DNA from 2 places in the Microbacterium profundi genome. Region 2 is predicted to be linked to the other one. Evidence: riboswitches for the same ligand, from Rfam matches in the RefSeq annotation. Region 2 holds a riboswitch; the other holds the start of a gene.
What was found. A riboswitch is a leader RNA that binds a small molecule or an ion and turns the genes downstream of it on or off. The one in region 2 is predicted to bind thiamine pyrophosphate.

Region 1 (5,737 bases), on a different contig from region 2:
TCGCATCCGGAGTCGAGATCGTCGTGGCGCAGGGACAGCGCGCGGCGCTGCACCCTGGACGCACCGGAGTGCTGAGCGTCGATGGCGTCGAGGTCGGCTACGTCGGCGAACTGCACCCGGATGTCGCAGCCGACGCTGATCTGCCCGGTCGCGCTGTGGTGCTGGAGCTCGATCTGGACGGCGTCCTGTCGCTGGCGGGAAACCGCGTCGTCGCCGCGTCGCTGTCGACGTACCCGGCCGCGACGCAGGATGTGTCGTTGGTCGTTCCAGACTCGGTGACGGCGGACGAGCTGCGCGCTGCTCTCGTCGAAGGTGCCGGCGAACTGCTGGAGTCGCTGCGACTGGTCGACGACTACCGCGGTGAGGGCATCACTGAGGGCGAGAAGAGCCTGACGTTCGCGCTGCGTTTTCGCGCCGAGGATCGTACGCTGACTGCGGCCGAGGCGACCGAGGCGAAGCTCGCCGGCGTGGCTGTCGCGGCTGAGCGCTTCGGGGCGACCTTGCGCGAGTAGCGTCCGAGTATCGTTCGGAACGCCGGTGTCTCTTTCGGGATGCCGGCGTTCTGTATCTGGTTCTGGATCATATCTTCGATAAAACTACGAGAAAGCTCTTGTAAGGATCGAATGTATCAACTAAACTGAACACATGGAACCTTGGTTCGACGATGTGGATGACCGGCCTCGTGATGCCGCGTTCTTCGTGGAGTCTGCGTTGGATGATCTGCAGTGTGCGGATGTCGATCTGAATCGGTATGAGGCGCGGCGGTCGGTGAGGATTGCGGATGCTGTCGCGTTGGCGCGTCGCAATCCCGAGGTGTATGTGCACCACACGACGGATAAGGATGCCGTGGATCAGGCGGTGCGTGCGGCGGTGTTCGATATCGCGTTGCGGCTGCGGTGCTCGGAGGAGTACGTGCGTGGTGTGCTGTTCACGGCAGAGCAGGCGATGGCGCATCTTCCGTTGCTGTGGCAGCAGGCCAGGGACGGGTTCGTGTCGATGTATCTCGTCGGTCGCACCGTCGGCGCTCTGGCACGGGTGCGGGCCGATTTCGGTGCATCGGAGGAAGAGCTCGATCTCGAGCGTGAGGCGATGCGGTTGATCGATCAGGCGGCGTCGGAGTGGGCGCTGTCGTGTCCGCCGGCGGCCTTCGCTCGCCGGTTGCGCACTCTGGTCGATCGGCTCGACCCGGTCGGCGCGGCCGAGCGTCACGGCCGGAAGGTGCGCGAGCGTCGTGTGGTCGTCCACGAGGATGAGGACGGCATGAGCTGGTTCATGGCGTACATCCCGACGATCGAGGCGATCGCCGCGAAACGCCGGTTGACGTCCGCGGCCAAGCATCTGCAGAAGCATCCGGACGAGTGCCGTACGCGTGATCAGATCCGCGCCGACCTGTGCTCCGAGTGGTTGCGCGGTATCGGTACCGACAAGGCAGTCAAGACGAAGATCTTCGTCACCATCCCCATCGAACTCCTTGCGGCCGATCTCGTCGGTCACGGCCCGATCGACCCGCTCACCGCGAAGCAACTGTTCCTCGACGCGAAGGCCTTCCGCCGGGTGATCATCGACCCCATCCGCAGCGTCGTCATCGACATGGACCGCCGCTCCCGCCGCGCCACTCAAGCCCAGCGCGAATGGCTCATCCTCCAACACGGCACCTGCGCCAGAGACGGCTGCAACCGCCTCGCCCAAGACGCCGACATCGACCACAAGACCCCATGGGCGAGCGGCGGCAAGACCGACATCAACGAGCTCCGGCCGCTGTGTCCCCGCGACCACGTGCATCGACATCTCACGCGAGCGATCTACCGCAGCCGGCCGGACAATTCAGTCCAGGTCATCACACCGACCGGGCATGAAAGCAAGCCGACACCTCACGCACCCGTCACCGCACCACCGTTCTGAACCCCGCTGAGCGCGCTGGCCGGTTCACTCGCGTGTCCGTCGACGTCGCTCTTCATGGCCAGACAGGATGAGAGCATGGCCTCCGAATCGGTATCCACCTGGCTGCACGCTCGGCCTCTGCTCGCGAGGGCATCGCACCGGGGGACTGGGTGTTGTGGCGCCTCATCCCGACGAGGGTCGAATTCTGGTGCGGGGCGGTCGATCGTCGGCACACCCGGATCGTGACTTTCGCGAGGGCGAGAACTGGTCGCACACGGTGACCGACGGCGAAGCGGACGGAGCGAGTACGGCATGAGCGACTACCAGGTGACACAGATCGGTGCACCGGGCTCGGTGGTCCGCGTCGGTCAGAACGTCTGGCGCACGTGGCGTGCTCGTCCGGACAGCGCCGAGCAACTGCGCTGGCTGTGCATCAGGGCGGGCGGCGAGCAGCCAGAGACCTCGGCATCGGACCGTTCCTGCGTCCCGGAAGCCAGATCGATTGGCGTTGCCGCAAGCCGAACTGGCAGACGGGGGGATGCGTCGAACATCGCGCCGATGCGCGTCGTGCGCGACGATGAGCGGGGACTGGTGGCATGGTTGGCGGCCGGCACGCCCTGGTCGGTCTGGCTGTTCTGGAGTGAGGCTTCCGGTGCGGACTGGGCGTTCGCAGGCTGGTGCGTGAACCTCGAGAACGCGGAGTGGTCGATCCCGCAACTCTCCGACCTGCCGCGCTGACTCTCTCGCACCATCGCTAGACTTCGAGCAGTGACACGGGGTGCCGCGCCGAGCGGCTGAGAACACACCCGTCGAACCTGATCTAGTTCGTACTAGCGAAGGGATGTCGCCCATGAGCGATCTTCTGTGCCCACCGTCCGCCCTCCCCGTAGTCGCCGACGCGATGCGACTGCTCGAGCTGGTGCGTGAGGCACCACCGCTCACCCATTGCATCACCAACGCCGTCGTCACCGGCTTCACCGCCAACGTTCTGCTCGCCGTCGGCGCGGCACCGGCGATGGTCGACATCGTCGGCGAATCCGAGCTCTTCGCCGGCATCGCGACCGGTGTGCTCATCAACCTCGGCACCCCCACACCTGAGCAGCGTGCTGCCGGCCTCGAGGCAGCCGCAGGCGCGACTGCCGCGGGAACACCGTGGGTGCTCGATCCGGTGGCGATCGGCGCACTGCCGGTGCGCACCGCGCACGCGCAGAGCCTGGTCGAGCAGCGCCCGACGGCGATCAGGGGGAACGCGTCAGAGATCCTGGCACTCGCGGGCCTGAGCGCGGGCGGTCGCGGAGTGGACGCGACGGATTCGCCGGATGCCGCGGCAGAAGCTGCCCTTCTGCTCGCGACCCGCTACGGCAGCGTCGTCGCTGTGTCGGGTCCGGTCGACCTCATCACCGACGGGGAGCGCACATACCGCGTCGCGAACGGCGACGAGCTGCTCACCCGCGTCACCGGCGGCGGCTGTGCGCTCGGCGCGGTCATGGCCGCGTTCCTGGGCGCAGCGCACGGGAGTCGGATCTCGCCGCTCACCGCCGTCACAGCGGCGACCCTGTTTTACACGGTCGCCGCAGAGCGCGCCGCTGCGCGATCCACAGGGCCCGGCAGTTTCGCGGTCGCGTTCCTCGATGAACTCGCAGCCACGACACCCGCAGACCTCTCAGGTGCCGCGCGCGTCGCAGATGCCGGTGCGCACGTGACCGAGGTCGCCTCATGATCGATCTGTCGCTGTACCTCGTCACGGACCCCGTGCTGTGCGGCGAGCGAGGAGTCGTCGAGGTCGTTCGCGAAGCAGTCGCCGGGGGCGTGAGCATCGTCCAGCTGCGCGACAAGACCGCGACCGACGCGCAGATCGTCGAACAGCTCATCGAGCTGTCCGATGTCATCGCCGGGCGAGCAGCGCTCGTCGTGAACGACCGGTTGGATGCGGCACTCGACGCACGTGCTCGAGGCGCCCGCGTCGACGGCGTCCACCTGGGTCAGTCCGACGTCTCGGTCCAACGCGCGAGGGAACTGCTCGGACCCGCTGCGATCATCGGCCTGACCGCGAACACCGCAGCGCACCTCGACGCCGTGCGCGCACTTCCTGCAGGAACGATCGACCATCTCGGCGTGGGAGTGATCCGGCCGACCAGCACCAAGCCCGATCACCCGGAGACTCTGGGGATCGAGGGGTTCCGCGCATTCGCAGAGCGCAGCGAGTTCCCCTGCGTCGCCATCGGCGGTGTCGGGATCGATGACGTCGACGCACTCCGCGACGCCGGAGCAGCAGGGCTCGCTGTGGTCTCCGCCCTCTGCGCTGCGGATGATCCGAGAGCGGCGGCGCGTGCGTTCCGCCGCCGCTGGAGGGGTGCGGCATCCATTCCCCGTGTCCTCAGCATCGCGGGAAGCGACCCGTCCGGCGGTGCGGGCATCCAGGCCGACCTGAAGTCCATCGGCGCGAACGGCGGCTACGGGATGGCCGCGATCACGGCGCTCACTGTGCAGAACACGCAAGAGGTCCTGGCGGTGCATGTGCCTCCCGCCGACTTCCTGCGTGAACAGCTCGACGCACTGGCCGACGACATCGACATCGATGCCGTGAAGATCGGGATGCTCGCGGATGCGGAAGTAATCCGCACCGTCATCGCCTGGCTCGACGACGTACACCCGCCGATCGTCGTCGTCGATCCGGTGATGGTCGCGACGAGCGGAGACCGCCTGCTCGAGGCGGACGCCGAGGAAGCCTTGCGCGATCTGCTCATGCGCGCCGACCTGGTCACTCCCAACCTCCTCGAACTCGCCGTGCTGGCGGGCGCGACGGTCGCAGCCGACTGGTCGGCAGCGATCGTGGACGCGGAGCGTCTGTCCGCCGACCTCGGCGCGGCCGTGCTCGTCAAGGGAGGCCATCTCGGCGGCGATCAATCGCCCGATGCGTTCGTGGACGCGGCGACGGCCACCGTTCAGGAGTTCGCCGGCATGCGGATAGACACGGATGCGACGCACGGCACAGGCTGCTCGCTGTCGTCCGCCCTCGCCACTCAGCGCGCGTTGGGGAAGGAGTGGCCCGAGGCTGTGACCGCGGCACGGGAGTGGCTGCGGGAGTCCTTGCGCGCCGGTACGGCGCTGCAGGTCGGCCTCGGCCACGGTCCGATCGATCATTTCGCCGGGCTCCGCGCACGCGGCGGCCTCGACACCTCTCCCACGAGCGACGAGGTCGTGACGCAGTGGTGGGAGCACATCGCATCGACCCGCGCGGGTATCGACGAACTGCCGTTCATCCGCGCGCTTGCCGACGGAACGCTCGACCGGGGTGCGTTCATCCACTACCTCGCGCAGGATGCCCTCTACCTCAGCGGGTACGCACGTGTGCTCGCTGACGCGGCACGGCTCGCTCCGACAGCGGCGGAGCAGGCGTTCTGGGCGAACTCCGCGCACGGCTCGATCGTCGGGGAACTGGAGCTGCACGCGCAGTGGCTCACACCGGGTGGCGGCGTCAGCGATGAAACCTTCTCGGCGGCGCCGTCCACCACGACGACCGCGTACCTGGACCACCTCCGATCCACGGCGTACGCCGGCGACTACGCGCAGCTGATCGCCGCGCTGCTGCCGTGCTTCTGGCTGTACACCGATCTCGGAACGCGGCTGGGTGACGGCCGTTTCGGCGAGTACGCTCGGTCGCCGGCGCATCCGTATGCGTCGTGGTTGCACACGTATGCGGACGAGTCGTTCGCCGAGGCCACGCGGCAGGCGATCGAGTACGTCGCGTCAGCGGCGGCGGCATCCGATGCTGCCGGCCGAGGGCGGATGCTGCGTGCGTTCGAAGCCTCCGCACAGCACGAGCTCGCCTTCTTCGCGGAACCGCTCGAGCATG
Region 2 (5,737 bases):
GTCATCTTCGGCGTCATCGGTCCGCGCTCGCAGAAGGCCTTCGGCTCGCAGTGGCGCAAGGTCGGTCGCCTGAACGCATGGGTGGAGGAGGCGTTCTCCGGTCACGCGCTGGTGAAGGTCTACGGCCGTGAGAAGGATGCACTCGACAAGTTCCAGGTCGAGAACGAAGAGCTGTTCCAGGCGAGCTTCAAGGCGCAGTTCCTGTCAGGCATCATCATGCCCGCCATGACCTTCGTCGGCAGCCTGACCTATGTCGGCATCGCCGTTCTCGGAGGCCTGATGGTCGCGAGCGGTCAGCTTCGCCTCGGCGACGTGCAGGCGTTCATCCAGTACTCGCAGCAGTTCACGCAGCCGCTGAGCGAGCTGGGCGGCATGGCGGCCGTGGTGCAGTCCGGCACCGCTTCGGCCGAGCGGGTGTTCGACTTCCTCGACGCCGATGAGCAGGACCCTGACGCCGCGGATGCACCCGCCCTCGTCGAGGGCAAGGGTGTCATCGAGTTCGAGAACGTCTCGTTCTCGTATACGCCGGAGCGTCCGCTCATCAACGACCTGTCGTTCCGAGTGGAGCCGGGTCAGACGGTCGCGATCGTGGGGCCGACCGGTGCAGGCAAGACGACGCTGGTGAACCTCATCATGCGCTTCTACGAGCTCAGCGGCGGCCGCATCCTGCTCGACGGTCAGGACATCTCCAAGGCGACCCGGTCCGAGCTGCGCTCGCGCACCGGAATGGTGCTGCAGGACCCGTGGCTCTTCGCCGGTTCCATCCTGGAGAACATCAGGTACGGCCGTGCGTCGGCGACCGATGAAGAGGTGCTGGAGGCGGCGAAGGCGACCTACGTCGACCGCTTCGTGCATGCGCTTCCCGACGGCTACGAGACGGTCCTCGAAGAAGATGCGGCGAACGTCTCGGCCGGCGAGCGTCAGCTCATCACGATCGCGCGAGCGTTCGTGGCGAAGCCGTCGATCCTCATCCTCGACGAGGCGACGAGCGCCGTCGACACCCGCACCGAGCTGCTGCTGCAGCACGCGATGGCAGCGCTGCGACAGGGACGCACCTCGTTCGTGATCGCGCACCGCCTGTCGACCATCCGCGACGCCGACCTCATCCTCGTGATGGAGCACGGCGACATCGTGGAGAAGGGCTCGCACGATGAGCTCATCGCCGCGCAGGGTGCGTACTGGCGGCTGTACCAGTCGCAGTTCGAGCAGGCCGCGACCGACATCGATGCCGAGGAGGCCATGACCGGCACGACCCCCGTGGTCGTCACCGGGGATGCCGAGCCGGACGCCGTTCCAGCAGGCGTGGCCGATGTCGACGCCGAGGAGTCGACGGGCCTCTGATCTCGGTGTTGTGGCCGGCTGCGTGTCAGTCGGCCACGACCCCGAGAAGTTCGAGCGGGTGCGTCAGACGCCACCACGGACTCGGGCCGGGCAGCGCATCTGAGAACGATACGCCGATCTCGACGGCATCCAGCGGGCCGCTCACGCTGAGCGTGCCCGCCTCGTCGCCGGCGTCACGCTGCTCGCCGAGAGCGAGCGTCGCGCCGGCGCTGGCGGCAGCCCCGTTCCACAGCAGCACCGTCGCGTCTTCGTCCGTGACGAGATCGACGTTCGCACCCCACAGCGTGTCGACCGTGCCGACGACCGTCCCGGCCGGAACCGCAGGTGCCATGGTCTCGAGTGCGGTCTCGGCATCGGCGAACAGGGAACGGGTCACGGCGAGACGCTCCTCGTCATCGCCCTGATTCAGCACGGCGGCGTAGAGATGCACGGTGGTGTCGCCGACAGTGACATCCTTCGCGGTGAGCATGCTCCACCCCACGAGGGTTCCTGTCTTGATGCCAACGACACCAGGGTCCGCGAGCATCCCGTTCGTGTTCGTGACGACGCCGGCACCCGGGATGTCGGTGCTGACCGTTCCGACGATCTCCGCGAACACCGGGTTCTGCATCGCGCGCTCGCCGAGCTGCAGCAGGGCTTCGGGAGTGGCGACGTTGCCCTCATCGAAGCCCGACGGTGTCACGATCGTGATGCCGGAGAGCCCGCGGTCGGCAAGCCACGTCGCCGCGGCGTCCGCGAAGCTGGCATCTGAGCCCCAGATGTCGCGGGCCAGGCGATCGACGTAGTTGTTCGCCGAACCGAGCAGCGTTCCCTGCAGCATCTGGTACTCGGTGAGCACTCCGCCGACCGGCACGTCCAGCGCCGACTGATCTGCACGGCGGTAGTCCCAGTACTCGACGTTGTCGCTGTAGCTGAACGCGAACTCGGGTCCCTGTTCACCGAGCTGAAGCGGCATCCGATCCAGCACCATCAGGGCTGTGACCACCTTCGTCACGCTGGCGATCGAAACGGCATCCGCAGAGGACGCCACCGATGAGATCCCTGCGATCCCTACGCCCGCGCTGCCGGCGGCCGGCCACGCGGGAGCCGCGACCTGCGCGGCGACCGTCTCGAACTCGGCGGCCTCGACGATCGGGGGCACCTCGTGCAGTGGCCACAGGAGCACGGTCGCCGCATACGCCAGCACCAGGGCGGCGACGGCGCCGATCGGCACCAGCCAGCGCGCCCGCAGCAGCGTCGGGTGCAGTCGCGCATCGGCAAGCAGATCCGGACCGGCCTCTCGCATCGTTATCTGATCGAGATCGGCAGGTCGGGTGCTCTCTTCCACGGTGTCGACATCGAGCCAGGCGAAGGCGGTCGCCGTCTGGCTCTCGTCGGCCCACCGCACCGTGGAAGCGGCGGATGCCGCGGGTTCGTCGAGATCGATGTCGGCATCCGACGCAGCCGCCGCGTCGACGTCATCGACCGAGAAGTCTGCGGGAACGGGCGCGATCGTCTGCTCGTGCGCGGTTTCCCGGGCATCCTCAGCGGACTCGACGTCGACAGCATCCGGATCTGATGCGTTCGCGTCGTCGTTGAAGGGCGGGGCCGGCGGGCTCACGGTGTCGGTCGCGCCGGTGGCCGCGCGAAACTCACGCCGGGTGAGAGCCCCGGTCTCGGGCGTCGCGTCTTCAATGGTCACCTGTTCACGCTACCGAATCCGGTGCCATGCCGCGCGTGCGCGCCGTCCACGGATCGTCGCCGGTGCGCGTCGGTGCGGGTGTTCTGGAACCTGAGTATGATCGTCAGCACAACCACGGGAGTCCGGCGAGCCGGGCTGAGAGGGAGCGACAAGCGCTTCGACCGTCGAACCTGATCTGGGTCATGCCAGCGCAGGGAGGAGTTCAAATGAGCACGTCTACACGCACGCCCAATGCCACATCCACCGGCACCGGCGCGAATCCCTGGCGCTGGCGCGTCGTCGACATCGTCGTCGCCGCAGTGCTCGGCGTCGCGGTCGGTCTGCTCTTCTGGGGATGGAATGTCGTCGGCGGCGCCTGGTTCGGCGCTGCGGATGCCGTGACACCGGGGCTCGGCGGCGTCGCGGTCGGCATCTGGCTGATCGGTGGCGTCATCGGCGGCCTCGTGATCCGCAAGCCGGGCGCAGCCCTCGTCGTCGAGGTGGTCGCCGCGATCGTCTCGATGCTCATCGGCAACGTCTGGGGCGTCTCGACGGTTCTGTCCGGCCTCGTGCAGGGCCTCGGCGCCGAGCTCATCTTCGCGCTGTTCCTGTACCGCCGGTTCGGGCTCGGTGTCGCAGCCCTCGCCGGTGTCGGCGCTGGCGTCGCCGCCTGGGTGTTCGAGCTGTTCTACGGCGGCTCACCGAACATCCTCAAGTCCCTCGAGTTCAACACGATCTACCTCGTATGCGTCGCCGTGTCCGGCGCGATCCTCGCCGGAGTCGTCGGCTGGCTGCTCGTGCGCGCGCTGGCGAAGACCGGAGCGCTCAGCCGCTTCGCCGCGGGCAGAGAACTCGCGCGCGAGGTCTGAGCATGACCGATGCCACCCCGGCCCGCGTGCAGGCTGCGGGCTGGGGCTGGCGCTACGCGGGGCGCAAGCGTCCCGCCGTCAGCGACGTCTCCTTCGCGATCGAGCCCGGCGAGCGCGTGCTGCTGCTCGGTGCATCCGGTGCGGGCAAGTCGACCATGCTCGCCGGGCTCGCGGGGGTGCTCGGCGACGCTGACGAGGGTGAGCGCACCGGGTCGCTGCTGATCGATGGCGCGGCTCCCGAGTCACGTCGAGGGCAGGCGGGCCTCGTCATGCAGGACCCGGATGCCGGCATCGTGCTGTCGAAGGTCGGCGACGATGTCGCATTCGGATGCGAGAATCTCGGCATTCCGGCATCCGATATCCCCGCGCGCGTGGCCGAGGCGCTCGAGGCCGTGGGCCTGGAGGTGCCGCTGCGTCGCCCTACTGAAGCACTCTCCGGCGGGCAGAAGCAGCGTCTGGTGCTCGCCGGTGTGCTGGCCATGCGGCCGGGACTGCTGCTGCTCGACGAGCCCACCGCGAACCTCGACCCTGAAGGAGTCGCGGAGGTGCGGGCGAGCGTCGAGCGGGTCGTCGATGCCACCGGCGCGACGCTGATCGTCGTCGAACATCGCACGCCGGTCTGGGTGGGACTGATGACCCGTGTCATCGTCCTCGCCGCCGACGGCGGCCTTCTCGCGGACGGCTCGCCCGCGCAGGTGTTCGCCGAGCATGGGCCAGCGCTGGCGGACGCCGGAGTGTGGGTGCCCGATCAGCCCCTCGAACTGCCGGTGCTTCCCGCGGCACCGGATGCGGCCGAGTCCGTTCTCTCCGCGACCGGACTCGCGATCGCGCGTACGTCGCGAACCGTCGTCCGGTCCGGGCTCGACGTTCGCGTGCCGCGCGGGAATGCGACCGTGATCACCGGCCCGAACGGCGTCGGCAAGTCGACGCTCGCGCTCACGCTCGCCGGTCTCATCCCGGAGCAGGACGGTGAGGTCGTCGCAGCCTCGCCTCTTGCGGGACGCGGCGGGCGCCGGCCGTTCCGGTGGACGTCTCGCGAGCTGCTCACGCGCATCGGCACGGTCTTCCAGGAGCCGGAGCACCAGTTCCTCACCCAGACACTGCATGACGAACTCAGCGTCGGACCGAAGGCGTTGGGTTGGGATGCCGCGCGCACCGCGTCCGTCGTCGACGCGCTGCTCGAGCGACTGCACCTGTCGGATCTCGCTCTCGCGAACCCGTTCACCCTGTCGGGTGGGCAGAAGCGTCGGCTGTCCGTCGCGACGGTGCTCGCGGCATCCCCCGAGGTGATCGTGCTCGACGAGCCGACCTTCGGTCAGGATCGGCGAGGCTGGATCGAGCTGGTCGCGCTGTTGCAGGAGGAGATCGCATCGGGCACCTCGGTCGTCGCCGTGACGCACGATGCGGGCGTGATCCGTCACCTCGGTGGGCATCGGATCGTGCTGGAGCAGGCCTCGTGAGCACAGGCGTCGAAATCGAGGAGAAGGTGCGCGGCGCGTGGCTCGACGGCGTGAATCCCGTGACGAAGCTGGTGCTCGCGCTGCTGCTGTCCGTGCCGCTGTTCGCGTCGATCGACGTCGTGAGCGGGCTCGTCGCGATCGGGCTGCAGCTATTGTGCCTGCCGCTCACCGGTCTGCGATGGGGCACTGTGTTGAAGCGTCTGCTTCCGCTTGTGATCTTCGCGCCGGTCGCCGGGCTCAGCATGCTGCTGTACGCGGAACCGGCCGGACGCATCTACTGGAGCTTCGGCTTCGCGACCATCAGTGAGGACTCCGTCAGCCTCGCGATCGCGGTGAGCCTGCGCGTCTTGGCGCTGGGGCTGCCGACGATCCTGCTGTTCGGCCGCACCGACCCGACCGAGCTGGCG

Region 1: another riboswitch for thiamine pyrophosphate. It lies ahead of thiM (hydroxyethylthiazole kinase); the one in region 2 lies ahead of JF52_RS0108845 (ECF transporter S component).

Annotation. Positions count from the first base shown of each region.
Region 1 covers NZ_JPSY01000002.1:414,399-420,135, forward strand. Annotated here, with positions in the region: gene pheT (phenylalanine--tRNA ligase subunit beta) at 1-512, shown strand, start outside; gene JF52_RS0112555 (HNH endonuclease signature motif containing protein) at 646-1,902, shown strand; gene JF52_RS17835 (pyridoxine 5'-phosphate oxidase C-terminal domain-containing protein) at 2,052-2,162, shown strand; gene JF52_RS17645 (cupin domain-containing protein) at 2,194-2,619, shown strand; TPP riboswitch at 2,646-2,740, shown strand; gene thiM (hydroxyethylthiazole kinase) at 2,732-3,601, shown strand; gene JF52_RS0112570 (bifunctional hydroxymethylpyrimidine kinase/phosphomethylpyrimidine kinase) at 3,598-5,737, shown strand, end outside.
Region 2 covers NZ_JPSY01000001.1:1,846,176-1,851,912, forward strand. Annotated here, with positions in the region: gene JF52_RS0108835 (ABC transporter ATP-binding protein) at 1-1,341, shown strand, start outside; gene JF52_RS0108840 (D-alanyl-D-alanine carboxypeptidase family protein) at 1,367-3,022, opposite strand; TPP riboswitch at 3,127-3,238, shown strand; gene JF52_RS0108845 (ECF transporter S component) at 3,229-3,870, shown strand; gene JF52_RS0108850 (ABC transporter ATP-binding protein) at 3,873-5,330, shown strand; gene JF52_RS0108855 (energy-coupling factor transporter transmembrane component T family protein) at 5,327-5,737, shown strand, end outside.